3 regions of the Pseudomonas sp. KH_050 genome follow, and region 1 is predicted to be linked to each of the others. Evidence: riboswitches for the same ligand, from Rfam matches in the RefSeq annotation. Region 1 holds a riboswitch; each other region holds the start of a gene.
What was found. Region 1 has a riboswitch for cobalamin ahead of AC3IUA_RS18175 (ABC transporter substrate-binding protein). Riboswitches for the same ligand answer to the same signal wherever they lie in the genome.
Positions count from the first base shown of each region.

Region 2: linked by a shared signal. The riboswitch ahead of AC3IUA_RS12250 (CbtB domain-containing protein) and the one ahead of AC3IUA_RS18175 (ABC transporter substrate-binding protein) in region 1 are both predicted to bind cobalamin.
Region 3: linked by a shared signal. The riboswitch ahead of cobO (cob(I)yrinic acid a,c-diamide adenosyltransferase) and the one ahead of AC3IUA_RS18175 (ABC transporter substrate-binding protein) in region 1 are both predicted to bind cobalamin.

Region 1 covers NZ_CM174478.1:4,004,980-4,012,587, forward strand. The annotation lists gene AC3IUA_RS18165 (GlxA family transcriptional regulator) at 1-411, shown strand, start outside; gene AC3IUA_RS18170 (acetyltransferase domain-containing protein) at 892-2,070, shown strand; cobalamin riboswitch at 2,104-2,298, shown strand; gene AC3IUA_RS18175 (ABC transporter substrate-binding protein) at 2,443-3,453, shown strand; gene AC3IUA_RS18180 (FecCD family ABC transporter permease) at 3,450-4,466, shown strand; gene AC3IUA_RS18185 (ABC transporter ATP-binding protein) at 4,463-5,254, shown strand; gene AC3IUA_RS18190 (OprD family porin) at 5,301-6,644, shown strand; gene AC3IUA_RS18195 (GNAT family N-acetyltransferase) at 6,649-7,155, opposite strand; gene AC3IUA_RS18200 (malate dehydrogenase) at 7,527-7,608, opposite strand, start outside.
Region 2 covers NZ_CM174478.1:2,654,973-2,662,580, reverse strand. The annotation lists gene cobN (cobaltochelatase subunit CobN) at 1-338, opposite strand, end outside; gene cobW (cobalamin biosynthesis protein CobW) at 342-1,409, opposite strand; cobalamin riboswitch at 1,506-1,717, opposite strand; cobalamin riboswitch at 1,822-2,048, shown strand; gene AC3IUA_RS12250 (CbtB domain-containing protein) at 2,148-2,342, shown strand; gene AC3IUA_RS12245 (CbtA family protein) at 2,354-3,046, shown strand; gene AC3IUA_RS12240 (cobalamin biosynthesis protein) at 3,052-3,465, shown strand; gene cobM (precorrin-4 C(11)-methyltransferase) at 3,546-4,292, shown strand; gene nfuA (Fe-S biogenesis protein NfuA) at 4,493-5,077, opposite strand; gene AC3IUA_RS12225 (fatty acid cis/trans isomerase) at 5,200-7,491, opposite strand.
Region 3 covers NZ_CM174478.1:1,629,311-1,636,918, reverse strand. The annotation lists gene bluB (5,6-dimethylbenzimidazole synthase) at 1-553, opposite strand, end outside; gene AC3IUA_RS07525 (cobyrinic acid a,c-diamide synthase CobB) at 550-1,866, opposite strand; gene cobO (cob(I)yrinic acid a,c-diamide adenosyltransferase) at 1,877-2,488, opposite strand; cobalamin riboswitch at 2,570-2,805, opposite strand; gene AC3IUA_RS07515 (hypothetical protein) at 2,961-3,545, shown strand; gene AC3IUA_RS07510 (class I SAM-dependent methyltransferase) at 3,848-4,510, opposite strand; gene AC3IUA_RS07505 (C40 family peptidase) at 4,534-5,064, opposite strand; gene AC3IUA_RS07500 (C40 family peptidase) at 5,230-5,859, opposite strand; gene hda (DnaA regulatory inactivator Hda) at 6,096-6,800, opposite strand; gene AC3IUA_RS07490 (AI-2E family transporter) at 7,031-7,608, opposite strand, start outside.

The sequences.
Region 1 (7,608 bases):
CGGCCAGGTGGTCAGAATCAGTTCTCTTCGCTGCTGGATTTCGACCCTGGCTCAGATCGCATCCGCACGGTGCTGAGCTATGCGCGCGATCATCTGCGTGATGATCTGTCAGTTGAACGCTTGGCAGAAGTCGCGCATATGAGCGTACGCCAGTTTGGCCGCGTGTTCGCGGCATCCATGGGGGTGACGCCGGCGAAAGCTATCGAGCGCCTTCGCATCGAGGCAGCAAGGCCGCTGGTTGAGGACGGGCATCAAACTTTCGAGGGGATCGCCAGGGGCTTCGGATTCGGCGATGCCGATCACATGCTGCGCTGCTTCGTGCGAGTCATTGGGCGGACGCCACAAGATCTGCGCCGCAGCGCTCGCCAGGCCCAAGAAGATGGCCGGACTGGGAGAAAGGCAGACAAATAGTCCGCGATTGCGAAGGCTCGGGGGCTTGATGGTGCGGAGGCTAGCCCACAATTTGATGCGCAAGAGGAAGCACCGATACCGCCAAGAGCCGCTGATGGCCTGCCGGTCGTCTCTTCGGCGTACGTTGGCCCAGCTGGATACAAACGATGGTCACTGAAAATGAAACGGGTGGTCACATGTAACGCAATTACGCACCAGCTACTGGAGCTGTTTGCTCTGGACAATGACAACAGATGACGGCGCTTTTCCTCGATGTGAAGCGTCGTCCATTTCTCAGCGCGAACAGGCATCAAAACAACAACAGCTGACGACAAGTCATCTGCCCCACTCTGTCTCATCCGCCGACATGCCGAACGCCATGCCTGTTTCTTGTGCTTCGGCCCACACGGAACCAATAGATATGTTATAAGATAACCATATCTATCTGCATCTGTCGGTTGTAACCTCCAGAGCTGAACATTCCTTGCTTGCGATCCCTCAATGACCAACGCTACCCATGCCTTCGCCTGCGCCACAACGACCTCTCACCAACGCCTACTGTCCATCGATGCCCTCAGGGGCTTGGTGATTGTCTTCATGCTTCTGGATCACGTCCGCGAGACGTTCTTTCTGCACCGGCAAGTGGCCGATCCGATGAGCATCGACACCACCGAACCTGCGCTGTTTATCAGCCGAACCCTCGCCCACCTGTGCGCCCCGGTGTTCGTGCTGCTCACCGGACTGTCCGCTTACCTGTATGGCGAAAAGCACCAGGGCAAGCGCGAGGTCTCGACGTTCCTGTTCAAGCGCGGTCTGTTCCTGGTGGTGCTGGAATTCACCCTGGTCAACTTCGCCTGGACCTTCCAGTTCCCGCCCAGCGTGATTTACCTGCAGGTGATCTGGGCCATTGGCGTGAGCATGATCGCCCTCGCCTTACTGGTTTGGCTGCCACGGTCGATGCTGTTGGTGCTGGGCGTGGTGATCGTTGCCGGGCATAACCTGCTCGACACGCTGCACTTCCCGGCAGGTTCGGCGATGCACGTGCCATGGGCCATTCTGCATGATCGCGGCTGGATCGAGTTCGCCGGCAACCTGCGTCTGCGCACCTCCTATCCAGTGCTGCCGTGGATCGGTGTGATTTCCCTGGGCTATTGCATCGGCCCTTGGTTCGCTCGTTCTGCATCCGCCGCCGTGCGTCAGCGCTATCTGCTACTGGCGGGTGCCGGCGCGTTGATCGGCTTCGTTACGCTGCGCCTGGTCAATGGTTATGGGGAAGCGCATTGGATGACGTATGACAGCACCGCACAAACCCTGATGAGTTTCTTCAATATCACCAAGTACCCGCCTTCGCTGCTCTTCCTCGCATTGACCCTGGGCCTGGGCCTGTTGCTGCTGCTCGGCTTCGAACGCGCCCGGCAACGCAAATGGATCAGCAGGCTGGCGGTATTGGGGGCGGCGCCAATGTTCTTCTACCTCCTGCACCTGTACCTACTGAAAGTGCTGTATCTGGTGGGCGCGGCACTGTTCGGTTTAAACCAGGGCAGCTACTTCGGCTTCGATGGCATAGGGGCGGTGTGGCTGACTGCGGTGCTGCTGGCCTGCGCGCTTTACTCGCCGGTGCGCTGGTTCGCAGCGCTGAAAGCCCGTCGTCGCGATATCGCCTGGCTCAAATACTTCTGAAGCGCCCGCAGGCTCCCCCTGGGCGGCAGGATCGACTACCATGCCGCCGCCGGTTTCCACATGGGATTAATAGGGAATCCGTGATGCTGACACAGCATCAAACGGAACTGCCCCCGCAACTGTAGGTGCTGAGCCTGCTCCTGAACTGCCACTGGGATCACTCCCGGGAAGGCTGGAGCCAGGCGCCGACGCATCAGTCAGGAGACCTGCCGGCCAAGCAAATCACTAACCGGCGGGGTGTCCGGGAAGTACATCCTTGCCGCGTGCGTCACTCAGATGACCGGCCTTGCACTGCTGTTGCGGCAGCGTTCGCTGATGTGTTTCCAGACTGTGCACCTCTGCTCCGTGTACGTTTCAAATGGAGATTGCGTCATGCTGCCCCGCTTTGCCACCCTCATCACCGGCTTGAGTCTTTGCGCCCTCGCCGATGCGGCCCCGACCCACTATCCCCTGGCGGTAGAGAACTGCGGCAGCGTGCTGACCTTCCAGCACGCACCAGGCCGTGCCGTGACCATCGGCCAGGCCGGCACCGAAATGCTCTATGCCCTGGGGCTGGGCGACAAAATGGTCGGCACCTCGTTGTGGTTCAACGATGTCCTGGCAAAGTACCAGGCTCAGAACGACACGATCGAACGCCTGGCCGATAACGATCCGAGTTTCGAGGCGGTGATCGGTAAACGTCCGGAGCTGGTGGCGGTGGAACTGGAATGGATGGTTGGCCCGCAAGGCGTGGTGGGTACTCGCGAGCAGTTTCACGAGCTGAAGATCCCGACTTACCTGATGCCCTCCGACTGCGAAGCCAAGGACAACCTGGTCGGCGCCGATGGCACACGCCTGGAGCCGTTCCGCATCGACAGCCTCTACAAGAGCATCAGCCAATTGGCCGAGATCTTCGATGTCCAGGACAGTGGCCAGCGGCTGAACGCAGAACTCAAGGCAAGCCTGGCGAAGTCCAGTGCCACCCTGCGGGACAAGGATCTGAAGCACACCAGCGCGCTGTTCTGGTTCTCCAGTGCCGAGCTGGATATCGACCCTTATGTCGCCGGTCGCAAGGGCGTCCCCGATTTCATGCTCGACACCCTGGGCGTGCGCAACGTGGTGGAGTCCGATGAGGAATGGCCGACCCTAGGCTGGGAAACCATCGCCAAGGCCAACCCGACCTTCCTGGTCATCGCGCGCATGGATCGCCGTCGCTTCCCGGCTGACGATTACCAGAAGAAGCTGGAGTTTCTGCGAAACGACCCGGTGACGCGGAACATGGACGCAGTCAAAAACAATCGCATCGTCATCCTCGACGCGCTTGCCATGCAGGCCAGCCTGCGGATGTTCGACGGCCTTGAGACGCTGGCGACGGCCATCAATGGCTACGATCTGCCGAAATGACGGGGAGTCTGATTCGCACGCTGCTGGCATTCCTGACGCTGTTGCTTGCCGTGGTCGCAGGCGTGGCCATCGGAGAAACACCGATCGAGCCAGGCGTGGTGCTGCAAGTGCTTGCCAACAAACTATGGGCCGCCGGCCATGTGCTCGACCCGATCGACGAAGGCATCGTATGGAATTATCGCCTGACCCGTGCGCTGGTCGCGGCGGCCTGCGGCGCGGGCCTGGCCACCTGCGGGGTGATCCTGCAGTCGCTGCTGCGCAACCCATTGGCCGATCCTTATCTGCTCGGTATTAGCGCAGGAGCGTCGACGGGCGCGGTACTGGTGGCATTGCTGGGCGTGGGGGCCGGTGCGATTTCGCTGTCGGCCGGAGCCTTTGCCGGGGCCATTGCAGCCTTCGCCCTGGTGATCCTGCTGGCCCGTGCCAGCGGGTCATCCCGCGGCACCGGGCAGATCATCCTGGCGGGGATCGCCGGTTCGCAGCTGTTCAATGCGCTCACGGCCTTTCTGATCACCCGGTCGGCCAGTTCCGAACAGGCTCGCGGGATCATGTTCTGGCTGCTGGGCAACCTCAGCGGTGTGCGCTGGCCATCGGTGTGGCTGGCCGTCCCGATCGCATTGGCCGGTCTTGCGGTTTGCCTGTGGCACCGGCGGGCGCTGGATGCCTTCACCTTTGGCGCCGACTCTGCGGCCTCGCTCGGCATCCCGGTACGCAGGGTGCAGTTTTTGCTGATCAGCTGCGCGGCGCTGGTGACGGCGGTGATGGTCTCGATTGTCGGTTCCATCGGTTTCGTCGGGCTGGTCATTCCCCATGCCGCACGGCTGCTGCTGGGCACCCGGCATGCTCACCTGCTGCCAGCCAGCGCGCTGGGCGGGGCACTGTTTCTGATCGCCGCCGACGTTCTTTCCCGCACGCTGATCAAAGGCCAGGTGATCCCTGTCGGGGTGATCACCGCACTGGTCGGCGCCCCGGTATTCGCGCTGATCCTGATAGGCCGGAGGAACACCCGATGAGCGCCGCCACGCCCTTGACCGGCGACTGCGTATTGAGCTGCTCAGGCCTTGGTTTCAATGTCCGCGACATTGAACTGCTGCACGACATCAACCTGGATATTCGTCGCGGCGAGACCCTTGGCATCGTCGGGCCAAATGGCTCGGGAAAATCCACGCTGCTCAAACTGCTCGCCGGTTTGCGCGTGCCCACTCGAGGTGAAGCCCGCCTGGACGGACAACGCCTCAAGGATCTTCCTCGCCGGACGATCGCGCAAAGGCTCGCGGTCGTCGAACAACAGGCCGACACCGACGATGCGATCAGTGTGTTCGATGCCGTCGCCTTGGGCCGAACGCCTTGGCTGTCGGCGTTGAGCCCGTGGTCGAGCCAGGACGATGAGATCGTCCGGCAGGCCTTGTCTGACGTCGATGCGGCGCACCTGGGCAACCGCACCTGGCGCAGCCTCTCGGGTGGCGAACGTCAGCGCGTGCACATTGCCCGAGCCTTGGCCCAGCGCCCGCAGATCCTGTTGCTGGATGAACCCACCAATCACCTGGATATCCAGCATCAGCTGGCAATTTTACAGGTTGTGCAGGCATTGCCAGTGACGACGCTGATTGCCCTGCACGACCTCAACCAGGCACTCACGTGCGATCGTTTAGCGGTACTGGAACGAGGGCGCCTGGTGGCCCTCGGCACGCCGCTCAAGGTGCTGACCCCACAACGCCTGCAGGACACATTCGGCGTGCAGGCGCACTACCTGATCGACCCTTTCGACGGAGCGCACATTCTGCGATTTCGTTGCTCTTGATTCGTTTTACGGACATCTCGACATGCGTATTTCAGCCCTGGCCTGTATGGCATCCAGTGCATCCCGCTCAGCCATCCTGGTCGCCCTGGCCAGCCCGCTCGCTCTGGCCGATTCGGCCCAGACGCAAGCCAACGGGCTTATCGAAGACAGTCGCTGGAGCGTGCTCAATCGCACGGTCTACGACAATCGCGAGTACCGTAACGGTGCTCGCAACAACGGCGCGCGCAATGCCTACAAGCCGCGTGCCGAGCGCAATGGCTATGCCGAGGAATGGGCCTACGGTCTGATGGGCACCTTGCAGTCGGGCTTCACCCAGGGTCTGATCGGAGTCGGCGTTGATGCGCACGCCTACCTCGGCGTTCAACTGGACAGCGGTGGTGGCCGGGCCGGAAAGGCGCGTTTGCTCGGGCTGGACAACGACGGCCATCCCAAGGACGAATACAGCCGAGGTGGCGCGGCGGTAAAACTACGCATGTCCTCTACCGTGCTGTCCTATGGCGAGCAGCGGGTGAAGACGCCCGTATTCAGTTCGTCCGACAGCCGTCTGCTCCCGGAGACCGCCACCGGCGTGTTCCTCTCCAGCAACGAATTCGACGCACTGAAGCTGGTGGCAGGACATTTCACCGAGAGCACGGATCGCAACGCCAGCAGCCACGACCAAGGCTTTGTGGTGAACTACTCGAACGCCGTGAAAGGTGATGCATTCGACCTCGCTGGCATGGTCTTCACTCCAAGCAAGAACCTCAGCGCCAGCCTCTACAGTTCCCGCTATGAAGATACCTGGAACCAGCATTACCTGGGCGGCACGTTCATCCATCCAATCGATGAAAACCGTTCGCTGACGCTGAACCTCAACCTGTATCGCACCACCGATGAGGGCAAGTCGCTGTCGGGCCGGATCGACAACACCACCTGGAGCCTGCTGTCCACTTACGCTCAAGGCCCCCATAGCGTCAGCCTGGGTTATCAGAAAGTGGACGGTGACACGCCGTTCGACTATGTCACCCGTGGCGCGATCTTCATCAGCAACGCCGTGCAAATGTCAGACTTCAATGCGCCGAATGAGCAGTCCTGGCAAGCCCGCTACGATCTGGACATAACGCCCTGGGGCATGCCTGGCCTGGTATTGAGCGCCGCCTATGTACGCGGGAGCCAGATCGACGGCAGCCACGTTGATCCGCATGGCGGCTATGCCTATCTGGGTTATGGCAAAGGTGGCAAGCATTGGGAGCGCGACCTGGAAGCGCGCTATGTGGTACAGAGCGGCGCAGCCAAGGGCACCACCGTGTCGCTGCGGCACAACGTGCACCGGGGTAACACCGCACAGGCAGAACTGGACACTGACCAGATACGCCTGGCCGTCGAGTACCCGCTGACCGGCAGGTTCTGACCCCTCAGGTTACTGGCAGGCGGTACTCCATGTGGGTCGTTTGCCAGACCGGCTCTGCGTCCACATGGATCACCTGAAAGTTTTTCCTGCGCCAGAAGTCTATTGCTCCGGGCAGGAACGGATGGGTATGCAGATAGATCACTTCGACCCGCGCCTCAATCGCCAACCCCTTCAACGATCCGTACAGCTCGCCCGCCACACCCGAGCGGCGGAACTCGGGTAGAACGAACAGCCGCACGACCTCCACGACCTTGAGCCCGGGGTAATCAATGTTCGGGAAGCGATCGTCATACGGGAGATTGCCAATCGAGGCGATGATCCGTCCTTGATGCCTGGCGACCAGAAACTGCCCTTCGCCCCGAAGATAAACCTCGTCGAAACGGGCAAGATCGGCGGGCACGCCGTCACCCGCCAGTTTGGGAAAGAGCTCGGCGCGTGCCTGCATCACAAAATCCACAACGTCAGGAATTTCTACCCGGGACACCGCCTGGATAGTGGGTTGCTTACTCATGCACTGGGATCGCTATAAAGTTGGAATAGGGTTCACGCTTTCGTCTGGCTAGGGAGAACAGATCAATTTACAGGTTTCCCTGGATCGTGAGCGGTCGCTGACGAATGGCTTGAATCGGCCGATTCTGTTGAAAAAGTAGCCACTTATTCAGGGGCGATTCACAAACAGGATTGGCCTGATAGGGTATGGGGACAGTCGAAACACGCATCGGTCGTCCGCGCCAGCTGTATACCGGTTTGAAGAAACGTGACTATCCGGCCTGTTCAGACCCATAAAAGATCATAGTGCCACTGCCTGACACCAGGTAACACCATGCCCCCGAGCGCCGGGGACCGGCGCTCCACTCCCCGTTGCGCCCCCTATAGCCCAGCTCACAAAGCATTCATTTCAGCAATATCACGCACCACCTGATCTGCAGAGCGGTCGAACATCGCTTGCTCCTGCGCATCCAGA
Region 2 (7,608 bases), 1.4 Mb from region 1:
ACCAGAATCAGCTGTACGCCCTGCCCGGCCAGTTGCACCAGCCGCTCCACGCCGTATCGCCAATAGCCGATCCCGCCATGCAGCGAGATCAGGATAATTTTCGCGTGGCGCAGTACTTCATCGACATACACGTCGACCGAGGCGTGGTTCTGCACCTGCATCGGGTTGGCCAGGCGCAGGCTCGGATAGTCCTCCGGCAACTGCTGCGCAGCTTCGGCGAGCAGCGCCAGGCTGGAATCGCCGCTGCACAGGATCACCAGCTCGGCGGGGGTTTGGCCAAGGTCGGCAATGTTGTCATCCGAGACGAAACCGCCGGGTTGGGTCCTGAGCAGATGCATGGATCAGACGCTGAGCGCGGCGCGCAATTGCGCTTCGATCAACGCCGCGTCCAGCTGCTGGCCAATCAGCACCAGCTGGGTCGCACGCGATTCTTCGGCGCGCCAGGCGCGGTCAAAGTGTTTGTCGAAACGGGTACCCACGCCCTGGATCAGCAAGCGCATCGGCTTGTTCGGCACCGCGGCGAAACCTTTGACCCGCAGGATCCCGTGCTCGACCACCAGTTGCGTCAGGGCGTCCAGCAGCAGGCTTTCGTCGGCTTGCGGCAGTTCGATGGAGATGGAATCGAAGGCGTCATGGTCGTGATCAGCGTGGTCATCACCCTCGTGGTGATGGTCATGGTGGCTGTGACGACTGTCGATGTGTTCTTCAGAACCGGCCCCCAGGCCGATCAACACGTCCAGTGGCACACGACCGCTGCTGGCTTCGATGACTTTTACCGCCGGCGGCAGTTCTTCGGCGACTTCCAGGCGCACACGGGCCAGGTCTTCAGGGCTGATCAAGTCAGCCTTGTTGAGGATCACCAGGTCGGCGCTGGCCAGTTGGTCAGCAAACAGCTCGTGCAGTGGCGACTCGTGGTCCAGGTTCGGATCGAGCTTGCGCTGGGCATCGACTTGATCCGGGAACGCGGCGAAGGTGCCGGCGGCCACGGCCGGGCTGTCGACCACGGTAATCACCGCATCGACGGTGCAGGCGCTGCGGATTTCCGGCCACTGGAAGGCCTGCACCAGTGGTTTGGGCAGGGCCAGGCCGGAAGTTTCAATGAGGATGTGGTCCAGGTCCGCGCGGCGGGCAACCAGCTCGCGCATCACCGGGAAGAACTCTTCCTGGACCGTGCAGCACAGGCAACCGTTGGCCAGTTCATAGACCCGGCCGCTGGCTTCTTCTTCGGTGCAACCGATGGAACATTGCTTGAGGATCTCGCCGTCGATGCCCAGCTCGCCGAATTCATTGACGATGACCGCGATGCGCCGACCCTGAGCATTATCGAGCATGTGCCGCAGCAAGGTGGTTTTACCCGAGCCGAGGAAGCCGGTAACGATGGTGACGGGAAGTTTGGCCAGTGTTTTCATCGGATGCCCTTTGGCAAGGTGGCGGGCATACGGGACGACTTGACCGCGCGCGCAAGCGCAGAAGATTTCGCCACCGGATCACCCCGCCCGGTTGTAGTGAGAATCGGGTACGAGGCAGGTCTCCTGGCTGACGGTGTGCCAGTCGTTCGACTGGCGAGTTCTGCGCCTTCCCGCGCCTACAGACAGCTGGCGCAGTGGCGTGGCAGAAAACCTCACCGTTCACAGTTGCGGGGGCAGCCGCGGCATTGACCGCGTTCCCTTCTTAGCTTCGGCTCGAATGCCGAAGAACCTCGAAAGCGCAAGGCTACGCATCGCATCGGGGCGGGTCAATGTTCATCGGTGATTGGGATCCCCTGCACAATCTTCAAGTGAGAACCCTTGCCAATTGACGCCCATCCCCCGCCCATGCTCTCCTACACGCCTTGTTACGGGTGCCCTTCACAGGGTGAAACGGGAAACCGGTGAGTCATGTGCTTTACTCAAGCCTTGATCAGTCCGGTGCTGCCCCCGCAACGGTAAGCGAGCGAAGAATCAGATCCACTGTGCCAGCAGTTCGGCATGGGAAGGTGATTCTTGCAGGTTCGGGCGCCAGCCCTGCCCCTCGCGAGTCCGGAGACCGGCCCGCAATACATAGATCAAAAACCCGCGGTGGGCGGGCGCTGTTCGGACCTCTGCGTGCCTGTCTCGCGGGGTTTTCACGCGCTCGATTCACCCGCTGACACACCAGAGGGAAGCGCCATGTCGATTATCAGCAGCACTCGCCACGCAGGCACCGCCAGCACCACATCCACCCTGAGCCAACGCTTGGTTGCCGCTATCGGTGCATCGATTTTCGGCGCGTGCCTGGTGTACTTCGCCGGTTTCTCGCACATTGAAGCCGTGCACAATGCCGCCCACGATACCCGTCACAGCTCCGCCTTTCCGTGCCATTGAGACCTGCCGACATGATCAAGCGTATTGCGCAAACCGCAGGTTTCACCGGGCTGCTCGCGGCCCTGTTGCTGACCCTGCTGCAAAGTTTCTGGGTTGCGCCGCTGATTCTCCAGGCGGAAACCTACGAAAATGCCCCAGCGGCCGAAGTACATGAACATACTGAAGGCGCTGTTGCCGCTCATACCCACGACGCCGAAGCCTGGGCGCCGGAAGACGGCTGGCAGCGCGTGCTGTCGACCACCGGTGGCAATCTGGTGGTAGCCGTCGGTTTCGCCCTGATGCTCGCCGGCCTCTATACCTTGCGCAGCCCGAGCCGTACCTCTCAGGGCTTGCTCTGGGGCCTGGCCGGTTACGCGACCTTCTGCCTGGCGCCGACCCTGGGCCTGCCGCCCGAGCTGCCTGGCACTGCCGCAGCCGACCTGGCGCAACGGCAGATCTGGTGGATCGGGACCGCGGCGTCCACCGCCGTCGGCATCGCGCTGATCGTGTTCGGCAAGCATTGGGCGCTGAAGGTTCTCGGCGTGGCAACTCTGGCGGTACCACACATCATTGGCGCACCACAGCCGCAGGTGCATTCGATGCTCGCACCCGAAGCGCTCGAAGCCCAATTCAAAATCGCCTCGCAACTGACCAACGCGGCGTTCTGGCTGGCCCTGGGCCTGATCAGCGCCTGGTTGTTTCGGCGCAACAGCGCAGGTCAGTAACGCTCATGACCGAGACCAGCACAGCACCGACCCTGGTGGTCGGACTGGGCTGCCAGCGTGGCTGCCCTGCCAGCACGCTGCGGGCGCTGCTCGACCAGGCGTTGCAGGCCCATCACATCGAGCTTCGAACGATCCGGGCCCTGGCCAGTATCGATCTGAAACGCGATGAGCCGGGCCTGCTCGAACTGGCGGAACAACTGGCGCTGCCGCTGACGCTGTTCAACAGCACGCAGCTCGCCATTCATGAGCCAGACCTCAGCCATCACTCGCAGATCGCCTTTGAGCGCACCGGCTGCTATGGCGTGGCCGAAAGCGCGGCCCTGGCACTGGTCGAACAACTGGCGCAAACCCCGGCCAGGCTGCTGATCCTGCGACAAAAATATGGCCAGGCGACCCTTGCATTAGCCTCTTCGGCTTAAAATCCCGATAATCCCCGCCCTTGATCATGAGCAATCTTCATCTGAAGCATTGCCGACACGACTTTGCACAGGAGACCGGCATGACCGTCTACTTTATCGGCGCAGGTCCCGGCGACCCGGAACTGATCACCGTCAAAGGCCAGCGGCTGATTCGCAGCTGCCCGGTGATTATCTATGCCGGCTCGCTGGTGCCCGCGGCCGTGCTGGAAGGTCACCAGGCCGAACAGGTGGTCAACAGCGCCGAGCTGCACCTGGAACAGATCGTCGAACTGATGAAAAACGCCCATGGCAAAGGCCAGGACGTGGCCCGGGTGCATTCCGGTGATCCGAGCCTGTACGGCGCGATTGGCGAGCAGATTCGCTATTTGCGCGAGCTCGATATTCCCTTTGAAATCATCCCCGGCGTGACAGCCACGGCGGCCTGCGCTGCGCTGTTGGGCGTGGAGCTGACGTTGCCGGACGTTTCCCAGAGCGTGATTCTGACCCGTTATGCCGACAAAACCGCGATGCCGGCCGGGGAAGAACTCGCCAGCCTGGCGCAGCATGGGGCGACCATGGCGATTCATCTGGGGGTCAATCACCTGGAGAAAATCATCGCCGAGCTGCTCCCGCATTACGGCGCGGACTGCCCGATCGCGGTGATTCATCGCGCCACCTGGCCGGATCAGGACTGGGTGGTCGGGACGTTGGCAGACATTGCGCAAAAGGTCCAAGCCAAGGGATTTCGCCGTACGGCGCTGATTTTGGCAGGGCGAGTGCTGGCCAGTGACAACTTCAGCGAGTCGTCGCTGTATCGCGCCGGGCATGCGCATTTGTACAGGCCCTAGATCAAAAGATCGTCCGAACGCGGCCCGAACCTGCGGCAGCTCCTACCCGGACCGAGTACACCCACGATGGCGCGGGCAAACAAAGATCCCGTAGGAGCTGCCGCAGGCTGCGATCTTTTTGGCCCCCCCAAAAAAACCCCTCACTACCCATAAAAAAACGGCGCTCACGGGCGCCGTTTTTTCTGATTGCAGCGAACGCCTTAGTAGTAGGCGTTTTCTTTCTGCGTGTGGTCGGTGACGTCGCGCACACCCTTGAGCTCGGGAATACGCTCGAGCAGCGTGCGCTCGATGCCTTCGCGCAGAGTGACATCGGCCTGGCCGCAGCCCTGGCAACCGCCACCGAATTTCAGCACGGCGATACCGTCGTCAACCACATCGATCAGGCTGACCTGACCGCCGTGGCTGGCCAGCCCCGGGTTGATTTCGGTTTGCAGGTAATAGTTGATGCGCTCGTTGATCGGGCTGTCAGCGTTGACCATCGGTACTTTGGCGTTTGGCGCCTTGATGGTCAGTTGGCCACCCATGCGATCGGTGGCGTAATCCACCACGGCATCGTCCAGGAAGGCTTCGCTGAAGGAATCGATATAAGCGGTGAAGCTTTTGAGCCCCAGCGCGGTATCTTCCGGTTTTTCCTCGCCCGGCTTGCAGTAGGCAATGCAGGTTTCGGCGTACTGGGTGCCAGGCTGGGTGATAAAGACGCGGATGCCAATCCCCGGGGTGTTCTGCTTGGACAGCAGATCAGCCAGATAATCGTGGGCGGCGTCGGTAATGGTTATGGCGGTCATGGAGACTCCTCACAGGCTTGGACGCAGTTTACGCCAATCATCGCCCCGGACAAAGTCCTAGTGTTTAGGTCGGGAAAGAACCGCTCCTACACTGGATCGCAGGCACCTCTAAATTCCGCGCATCAAAGATTCTCGTAGCGGTTCATGTCCAGCACGCCCGCTTCCACCGGCTCGGTCTCGCGGATGTACTGGCTCAGGTCATGAAAATACTGCCAGAACTGCGGATGACTGCGACGAATCCCCCAACGCTCGACGATTTTCTCGAGCCCGTCAGCGTCCCCGGCCTGCTCCATCCGTGCCACAAAGTCAGGCACCTGCCCGGCAGGAATGTTGAAGATGAAGTTCGGATAGCTGCTCAGTACCCCCGGATAGATCGTCAAGGTATCCAGCCCCGGCTGATAGCGCAGGGATTCGCCAAGCATGAACGCCACGTTGCTGTGGGCGCGATTGCGCAGCAGGCTGTAGACCTCGCGCTTGCCGCTTTGGGTCTCGATGCGCAGCAGCGTGGCTTCCGGTAGCTGGTCGATCACCCTGAGCCCTGCGGCCGGGCGCGAAGCCAGACGGCTCAAGCTCTGTTCCGCTTCCTGCAGGGCCGGATCGATATTCGGCCGGGAGCAATAGGCCCCGCCACAGCGGTTGATCGGGTCAGGCCTGGCGTTCAGATCGCCGTAGCGAACCAGCAACTGGTTGACGAAGTCCCGCTTCGGATCCTGTTCAGCCAGATTCAATGCCGTGGGCTGGTCGTTGTCGATGGACTCATAGTCCAGCCACATCTTGAACTTGCCACTGTTCTGGTACCAATCGTCGAGGTAGGCATCCCGGGAATCGGCCGGCATCAGGCGCAGGAAGTTCTGCTCGGCGCCGTTGCGAATCAGGTCGAAGTACAGGCGGGTCTGCGCCTGGTGGGAAACGTTGCCGAACACATCGAAGTTGACCGCCAACTGGTAATAGGTACGCTCCAACAACGGGTAGTCGAACAGCCACAGGGTTTGCGGCACGTCACCGATCAGGCCTTTGTTCACCGAGGCGCTGTCGAAGTGCCGGAAGATGCTCAGCAACGCGTTGTCATTGCCGGCCCACAGGGTCGACCAGCTCGGTGCCGGCGTATCGGCGTAGCTGTCCCGGCGCAAGATTTCATACTCGTTGCGCTTGTCCCGATAGTCGTGCCACAGGCTCAGGATGCTGCCGACATCATCATTCTGCCCTGGCATTGCCAGCAACGGCGTTGCCTGCCCACGGTAGTTGGGATCGGTGATGTACAAGTCATGTTCCGGCGCCTGGAACATGGCCCAGAAGTTGTCGCGAATCACGTCGGTGGCGATCTGTCCCCGGCATACCGGGCCGCGGATAAAGGTCCGCACAAAGTATTCGGCGTTATCGAGCATAAATTGATAACGCGCCTGCGCCGGTATCGCCTCGAAGGTTTCGAATGGATTGGCCCGGCGCTCCGGCCCGTAACCCGGCAGCGCATTGACCTGCCAGTTACCGCTGTAGAACAGAGTCTTGATCCGCGCCAGTTTCGCCGCGCTCAATGGGTAGGTGATGTGAGTCTTGTGGACGATCACGCCCTGTACTGGCCACAAGCGGTAATAGATTTGAGTGCCGGGGTCGTCATTTGGACGACGGGTAGCGATCAGGTCGATCGGTTGTCCCGGCGGCGTGCGCGAGCGCACCCATTGGAAGAAATGCCCCGGCTCCCCCTCCTTGAAGTAAATATGCGCGAGGAACCAGTGTTCGAACAGCCAACGGCCGACCAGGCTTTGCCGGGCGCCAGGGGCATTGAGCAGGCTTTCCCACTGAACGATCTGCAATGTTTCTTTGGCACTGGGGGCCAGGCCTTGCTCATCGATCGGCGCACCGGATGCCAGCCAGCGTTGCAGGGTTTGGTACTGCTGATCGGTGAGGCCGGTCACGGCCAGCGGCATGCCCTCTTTCGGATGGGCGTCGACGTAGCCATCGAATTCGTCCGGCATCGGGCACATGTTTTCCCGATTCAGCCCCAGAACAATTTCATCGGGTAATTTGGCATTGGGTTGCAAAGGGGTTTTGTGGCCCAACTCAAGCATGCGCGCCATCAGCGCCGCCTGGCTGCCCTGAGCATCGAGGACTGAATAGAAATCCTTGCGCTGCCATGCTGTTTTGCCAAAAGCGTCGTAGAACAAACGCGTCGGCGGCGAGGCTTTACTGCGTTCGCCGTCATAGACCGGTACTTTCGTTGCGCCTCGCGTCGCGCCTTCACCGCTGCCCAGGTTGAGCTGACAGGCGGCGTCATTACAGGCATGGCAGGCCACGCACTTTTCGGTGAAGATCGGTTGAATGTCGCGGGTGTAGGAAATCGCTGGCGCCGGACCTTGCGCTGTGACGGCACAACTTAAAAGCAGCAGCATACTGCTGATGACCACGCGATACGGCATATCCCTGTCCCGATAATAGAAAAACGTCGCGATTCTACCGGTCCAGGCACCCCACCAACATGAGCGATATTCATGCAAAAGTCTGCCATGCTCTAAAAGCGCACAGGTTTGCTATCA
Region 3 (7,608 bases), 2.4 Mb from region 1:
CTTTTACTGGCCCCAGGCACAACACCGCCAGTGGTTTGGCCCCCGCCGGCAGACCGAGCAGATCGGCCAGTGCCCGGGGTTCGAACAACGATACCCAGCCCATGCCCAGGCCTTCGGCGCGGGACGCCAGCCAGAGGTTTTGAATGGCGCAGGACAAGGACGCCATGTCCATTTCCGGCAAGGTCCGGCGACCGAAAATATGCCGCTCGCGATCATCCATCAGCGCGGCGACCAGCACTTCGGCGCAGTCGTTGATGCCTTCGACTTTCAACGTCATGAACTCGTCGGAACGCTCGCCCAGCGCCTCGGCGGTGCGCACCCGTTCTTCTTCAACCAGTTGCCGGATCTTGTCGCGTAGCGGGCGATCAGATATGCGGATAAACCGCCACGGCTGCATCAGGCCAACGCTGGGGGCTTGATGGGCGGCTTCGAGCAGGCGTCTGAGCAGTTCAGGTTCTACCGTGCCGCCGCTGAAATGACGCATGTCGCGGCGTTCGCCGATGACTCGGTAGACCGCCGCGCGTTCGTCCGCAGAAAATGCGTTGTCAGTCATGGCCTGACGGTCTCGACATCTGGCGCAAAAAGCGCGGCCACCGCCGAGGGATTGGAAGGAAAATAGAAGTGCACATAAGAGGCGGTCATCCGCCCCTCGCGATACACCGCTTCCGCCCCCCGCCCACCGTTGGGACTCAGGCCACGGGCAATCGGCTCAAGCGCCGTGCTGGTCAGCGAGTGGTGATAGGTGTGGCCGCGCAACGAACCTTCCGGCAGATCAACCGCCTGCAAGGCCAGCGCCGCCAGACGCTTTTGCATCACCGCGTCGCCCGCCAGCAATCCCGCCAGTTGGGCACGCTGGCCCTCGACATCGGTCAGCGAATCGAGCAGATACAACATGCCGCCACACTCGGCCAGCAACGGCTTGCCGGCCGCATGGTGGGCACGGATCGCGGCCAGCATCGTGGCGTTTCCCGCCAGCGCGACATGATGCAGCTCCGGATAGCCGCCCGGCAGGTACACGCTGTCAGCCTCGGGCAGTTCGCGGTCATGGATCGGCGAGAAGAACAACAACTCGGCGCCCATCGCCCGCAGCAGGTCGAGGCTTGCGCCATAGGTAAAGGCAAAGGCTTCATCGCGGGCCACGGCAATCCGTACACCGGCCAGCAACGGCTCGGCGACAACCACCTCAGGCGCGGCGAACCCGACCGCTGGCGGCAGCGCCACTTCGCAACTGCTGGCCAAGGCTTCGGCCGCCGCGTCGAGGCGCAGGTCCAGGTCATTCAATTCGCTGGCCTGCACCAGGCCCAGGTGCCGGCTCGGCAGTTCGATCCCGGTCTCCCGGGACAATGCGCCATACCAGCGCAGGCCTTCGGTCAGGCTGCCTTCGAGTAACTGCGCGTGGCGCAAGGTGCCGACACGGTTGGCCAGCACTCCGGCAAACGGCAGATCCGGCTGATAACGCGCCAGGCCCAGGGCCAGGGCACCGAACGTCTGGGCCATGGCTGTGCCGTCGATCACCGCCAGCACTGGCACGCCGAAGTGCCGCGCCAGGTCGGCGCTTGACGGCGTGCCGTCGAACAGGCCCATGACCCCCTCGATCAGGATCAGGTCTGCTTCGCCCGCCGCTTCCCACAGCAGTCGGCGGCTTTCCTGTTCGCCGACCATCCACATGTCCAGTTGATACACCGGCGCACCACTGGCGCGTTCGAGAATCATCGGGTCGAGAAAATCCGGACCGCACTTGAACACCCGAACCTTGCGTCCCTGATTGCGATGCAAGCGAGCCAGCGCGGCGGTGACGGTGGTCTTGCCCTGACCGGAAGCCGGTGCGGCGATCAATACCGCCGGGCAACGACGTACATCTCTCATACCTGGATACTCACAGCTCGATGCCTTTTTGCGCTTTGATGCCGGCCTGGAACGCGTGTTTGAGCACGCCCATTTCGGTGACGGTGTCGGCCAGGTCAATCATTTCGGGCTTGGCGCCGCGACCGGTGACCAGCACATGCTGCATCGGCGGGCGAGCCTGCAAGTCGCTGAGTACCTGGTCCAGGTCCAGATAACCATGCTTGAGGGCAATGTTCAGCTCATCGAGCACCACCAGGCCAATGGCCGGGTCACGCAACAATTCACGGGAGACGGCCCAGGCCGCTTCGGCCGCCGCGATGTCACGCTGGCGGTCCTGGGTTTCCCAGGTGAAGCCTTCGCCCATGACGTGAAAGCGTACCTGCTCGGGGAAACGTCGAAAGAACAGCTCTTCACCTGTGCTGTTGCGACCCTTGATGAACTGCACCACGCCGCATTGCATGCCGTGGCCCATGGCCCTGGCGAGCATGCCGAAGGCAGAACTGCTCTTGCCTTTGCCGTTGCCGGTCAGGACCAGCAGCAATCCGCACTCGTTGGGTGAGTTGGCGATGCGTTCGTCGATTACCGCTTTTTTACGCAGCATGCGCGCCAGATGGCGTTCGTCACGATCGGGGGAATCAGTCATGGGGCAGCTCTCCGTTGGGGCTGGATAACGGGGGGCAGGAATAGAAATAGACGGCATTAAGCCTGGCATCGCCCACCGTGATGCCGTTGGATGGATCAGGCCGGTCTCCGGGCTCATGAGTGGGTGTATATCCCGGACTGCGCGCCTTCCCGGGTCGACTCGCGACACAGTGGCACCAAGCACAGTCTTGACTCATTTACCGTTGCGGGGGCAGCGCCGGGATCGTTGCCCGCTCTGTAAAAGAACGCGCGCCCACCGGCTTCCCTGTTTCACTCTGTCGACCGGGGTCACAGAGCACCTGAAACAAGTCGCGAAGGTTAGAGGGTTGGGGGTGGAGCGTCAATTAAACCCGGGACGCGAAACCACGATTAGCTGCCGTCGATCATTAAATTGACGTCAATCTTGTGCCACACTGAAAGCAGTGATATCAAACAGCCACAACATTAATATTACAAGAACAAGGGTAAGTAACATGCAAGGCATGACCATCAGCAATCCGAAGCTGGAATTTTTGCGGCCGATGCTTGAGCGCTGGTTTGACTGTATCGATCGCTACAACCAGGTGCGCGGCGATAACGAAGCCCCCTACTGGTTCGACGAGCGAGCCAACATTGGATTGCTCTCGGCGGCCGCCTGGATGGCGCAAATGGTCACACTGGAACAGACCACGACAAAAAAACAGCAGGAAGACGGCGACCGCAACGGGCGCGCCGACCTCTACATCGCCAGCAAGGACGAACGGGCCTATCTCCAGGCGACTCAGCGCTGGCCACGGGTCAATAACCTCAATCTCGCTCAAGCGCTGGCCGAGGTCGTGGGCGATGCGCGCAAGATCAGCTATGCCAGCGACCTGAAGCTCGGCTGCCTGTTCGTCGCGCCACAAAAGGCCCAACAGAGTGCGACCCCGGAAGAACTCCAGGACATGCTCGACGACCTGCAAAAACAACCCGCCTGCGCAGTCGCCTGGTATTTCCCCTACGCCTACCGCAAGTTGCGCAATGAAGCAGGCCACTATCATCCCGGCATCGCCGTGTTGTTCAAAGAAGCTCGCAGCTGACAGGTTGAACCAACCAATAGCCACGCGTCTCTATGAATACATCAGTGCATTGGGGCGGCTTGCTTGTGGCGGATGATGTGGGGACCAAGGTTTGGCGGGCGCCGGCTAAATAGCCGAAGTTGGCAGGAGGACAAATTGTGGCGAGGGAGCTTGCTCCCGCTGGGTCGCGAAGCGGCCCTAAAATCTACAATCGCAGTTTTTCAGGTAGAACGCATCCGCAGATGTTACGACTGTTGCGCCCAAACGCGGACCGGCCGGCGGGAGCACGCTCCCTCGCCACAGGTACGATGTCGCTTCAAAAATTACCGCTTGCGACACAGCGTCAAACCATCGCCCAGCGGCAGCAGCGACAGATCGACCCGCGGGTCTTCCTTCAATGCGCGGTTCAGTGCCTGGATGGCGAGGGTGTCTTCGCTCTCGGGATTGACCTCAAGCACCCGCCCGCTCCACAGCGTGTTATCAAAAATCGCCAGCCCGCCACTTCGCAGCAGACGCAAGGCGCTTTCCAGATAGGCCGGATAGTTGGCCTTGTCAGCATCGATAAAGATCAGGTCGAAACTACCGCCCTGCCCTTGCTGCTCGATCTGCGCCAGGGTTTCCAGCGCCGGTGCCAGGCGCAAGTCAATCCGCTGCGCCATGCCCGCCTCCTGCCAGTAACGGCAAGCGGTGGCGTTGTAATCGCCAGGGATATCGCAACAGATCAGACTGCCGTCATCCGGCAAAGCGGCGGCCATGCACAAGGCGCTGTAACCGGTGAAGGTACCGACTTCCAGCAAGCGTCTGGCGCCGGTCAGCTTGACCAACAACGCGAGGAACTGACCCTGCTCGGGCGCCACTTGCCAGCGGGCCATGGGCAGCGCCTGGGTTTCCTCACGCAAACGGCGCAACAGCGGCGTTTCACGCAGGGAAACATCCAGCAGGTAGCTGTAGAGGGAGTCGTCGAGATTGAGGGTGCGAGCGGTCATGACAACCTCTGCAAAGGTGCAACCTAAGGGTTACGCGCCAGACGCTCCGGCTGCAACACCCGCTTGGCGCTGAGATAGGCTTTCTGCCAATAGGCTTTGGACAGGGTATCGAGTTTCACTGTTCCGCCGGTGGCAGGCGCATGAACAAATCGGCCTTCGCCGACATAGATCCCGGCATGACTGACTTGCGAGCCGCCATTGGTGGCGAAAAATATCAGGTCGCCAGTCTGCAGTGCATTCTGCTCGACATTCTGCGCACGCATGCCGATCATTTCGCGAGTCGTACGCGGCAGAGTGATTCCAGCATCACGATAAACGTAACCGATCAGACCACTGCAATCGAAACCCGAATCCGGCGTATTGCCGCCCCAGCGATAAGGTGTGCCGACCAGGCCCAAGGCTTGGAACAGCACATCTTCAGCCACTGGCGAGAATGCCTGGGAGGGTGCGAACACAGGTGACCGAACCACCGGCGCGGGTGGCGGAGTACGGCTGGCGCAAGCACTGAGCAGTGCCGCGAAAACGAGAAGCGCAAGGCGGGCCGACGTCAACATATGCAGAACAGTCCTGATCTGGATGCGGCTTTCTCTGCCGTGAGGCTGAAAAGAAAACCGCCTACGCAGAACGCAGGCGGTTTGCCATCAACAATAGATCAGGATTCTAGCGGCTACGCGGCAAACTTCAAGTAAGACTTTAAGTTCACCTTACTAAGTGTACGTTTACTTGCGAGCAGTCATCACTGTCGGCGCCATGGCGAGGGCTCGCTTGGCTTCGATGAAGGTTTTGCTCCAGTAGCTGTCGCCCAGTTTGTCGACTCGAACACCACCGCTACGGCGGCTGCTGGAGTGGATGAACTGATCATCTCCCAGGTAGATCCCGGCGTGGCTGACGCGTCCACGGCCATTGGTGCTGAAGAACAGCAGATCACCGGGCTTGAGGTTATTGCGTGCGACCAGAGGAGCGTCCACGTTGATCATTTCGCGAGTAGAGCGCGGCAAGTTCATGCCCGCCTCTTCACGAAACAGGTAACCGATGAAGCCGCTGCAATCGAAGCCTGCTTCGGAGGTGCCGCCGAAACGGTAACGGGTACCGATCAGGGACATGCCACGTTCGAGGATGCTATCGGCCAGGACTGGCAGCTGATAAGGCTTGTTATCGGCAAAATCGGCCAGTTCGGTCAGTTCTTTTTCCGACGCAAGATCATCCAGGTAAACAGTGGACGACTGGGCAGTAACTGCGTTTTTAACCTGTTGTTGTGGCTCTTGCTGGGACACTGGAGAGTGCGCAGCGCAACCCAACAACAGGGTGACGAGTGCGAGAGGCACGAGGGGTGCGAAGCGCTTTAGCATGGGCACAACCGTGGCTGATAGTTTTTGAAGAGGCGAGACTATGCCTTCTATCATCCTCATTTGCAAATTCAATCGATTTGAATGTGACTTTTCAGTTTCTCGTTTCCATCTAAGGCCTAATGCCCCATATAGACGCTTGCGCACCCTGGACCCAGCCTGGGAGCGGGTTTTCTGGCGCCTGAAACTTGTCAAAAATGCTGCGGAGCGCGGTTTTCCAGCCGGTTTATCAGACCGTTTTACCAGCCAAGGGTTTCTTTCAGGAAGGGAATGGTCAGCTTGCGTTGCGCCTGCAGCGAAGCCTGATCGAGACGCTCCAGCAGTTCGAACAATGCACTCATGCTGCGGGTACCGCGCGTCAGGATGAAGTGCCCGACCTCGTCGGTCAGGTGCAGACCGCGACGCGAAGCACGCAGTTGCAGGGCGCGCAGCTTGTCTTCATCGGAGAGCGGGCGCATCTGGAAAATCAACGCCAGGGTCAGGCGTGATTTCAAGTCCGCCAGCTTCACCGGCAGCTCCCGTGGCGAGGTCGAAGCGGCAATCAGCAAACGCCGACCGCTGTCGCGCAAACGGTTGAACAGATGGAACAGCGCCTCTTCCCAGTCCGCCCGCCCCGCTACCGCCTGCAGATCATCCAGACAAACCAGCTCGTATTGCTCAAGGTTGTCGAGGATTTCAATACCGCGATCCAGCAGCTCCGCCAATGGCAAGTACACCGCCGGTTCGCCCAGTTGCTCAAACCGCAAGCACGCGGCTTGCAGCAAGTGCGTACGCCCGACGCCATCCTTGCCCCAAAGGTAGATCAGGCTTTCGGTCCAGCCAGCGTCGGCTTCGCAAAGCCGCTCGACATAGCCGAGTGCAGCGGCATTGGCGCCTGGGTAGTAGTTGATAAAGGTGGCGTCATCACGCAGACGCACACCTAGGGGCAGCTGAATCGGTTTCATGCTGACTGAACAGTTCCAAGGGAACCGTTAGTGGCCTCTGTGTAAAGTTTGCAAAGTTTATACCCGTGACGCCGGACGCACAATGCAGCAGACCATAAGCAAAATCAAAGGTTTGCGTTAACCCAAGGGTTTCAGCGAGGTTTGCCTGACCGTACTTGTGACAGTCCCGGGGACGCCCAAGGCCAACCCGGCATTGCCCCGGGCGGCCTTGGCGACCCCTGCGAAGGCTCCTATACCTCAGAGTCTTCCGTTCCGCTGTACATACCCGAATCCTTGTACAAATCGTGGACATGGCGCACCAACACCATGATCACCGCGGCCACCGGCAAGGCCAGCAGGATCCCGGTAAAGCCAAATAGCTCACCACCCGCCAGAATGGCGAAGATCACCGCCACCGGGTGCAAACCGATCCGGTCCCCCACCAGCAACGGGGTCAGGACCATGCCTTCCAGCGCCTGACCGACCATGAATACCGCAACGATGCCGATCAGCGGGTACAGATCGCCACCAAACTGGAACAGGCCAGCCACCAGGGCCGCGCCGATACCGATGACGAAGCCCATGTACGGCACGATCGCCGCCAGCCCGGCAATCATCCCGATCAACAGCCCCAGCTCGAGCCCGACCAGCATCAAACCAGCCGAATAGATCACGCCCAGCGCGACCATCACCAGCAACTGGCCGCGGACAAAAGCCCCGAGCACCTCATGGCACTCACCGGCCAATGCCACCGCGCGCTCTTCACGATCGCGCGGCAGCAGGCCGCGGACCTTCGCCATCATCAGGTCCCAGTCGCGCAGCAGGTAGA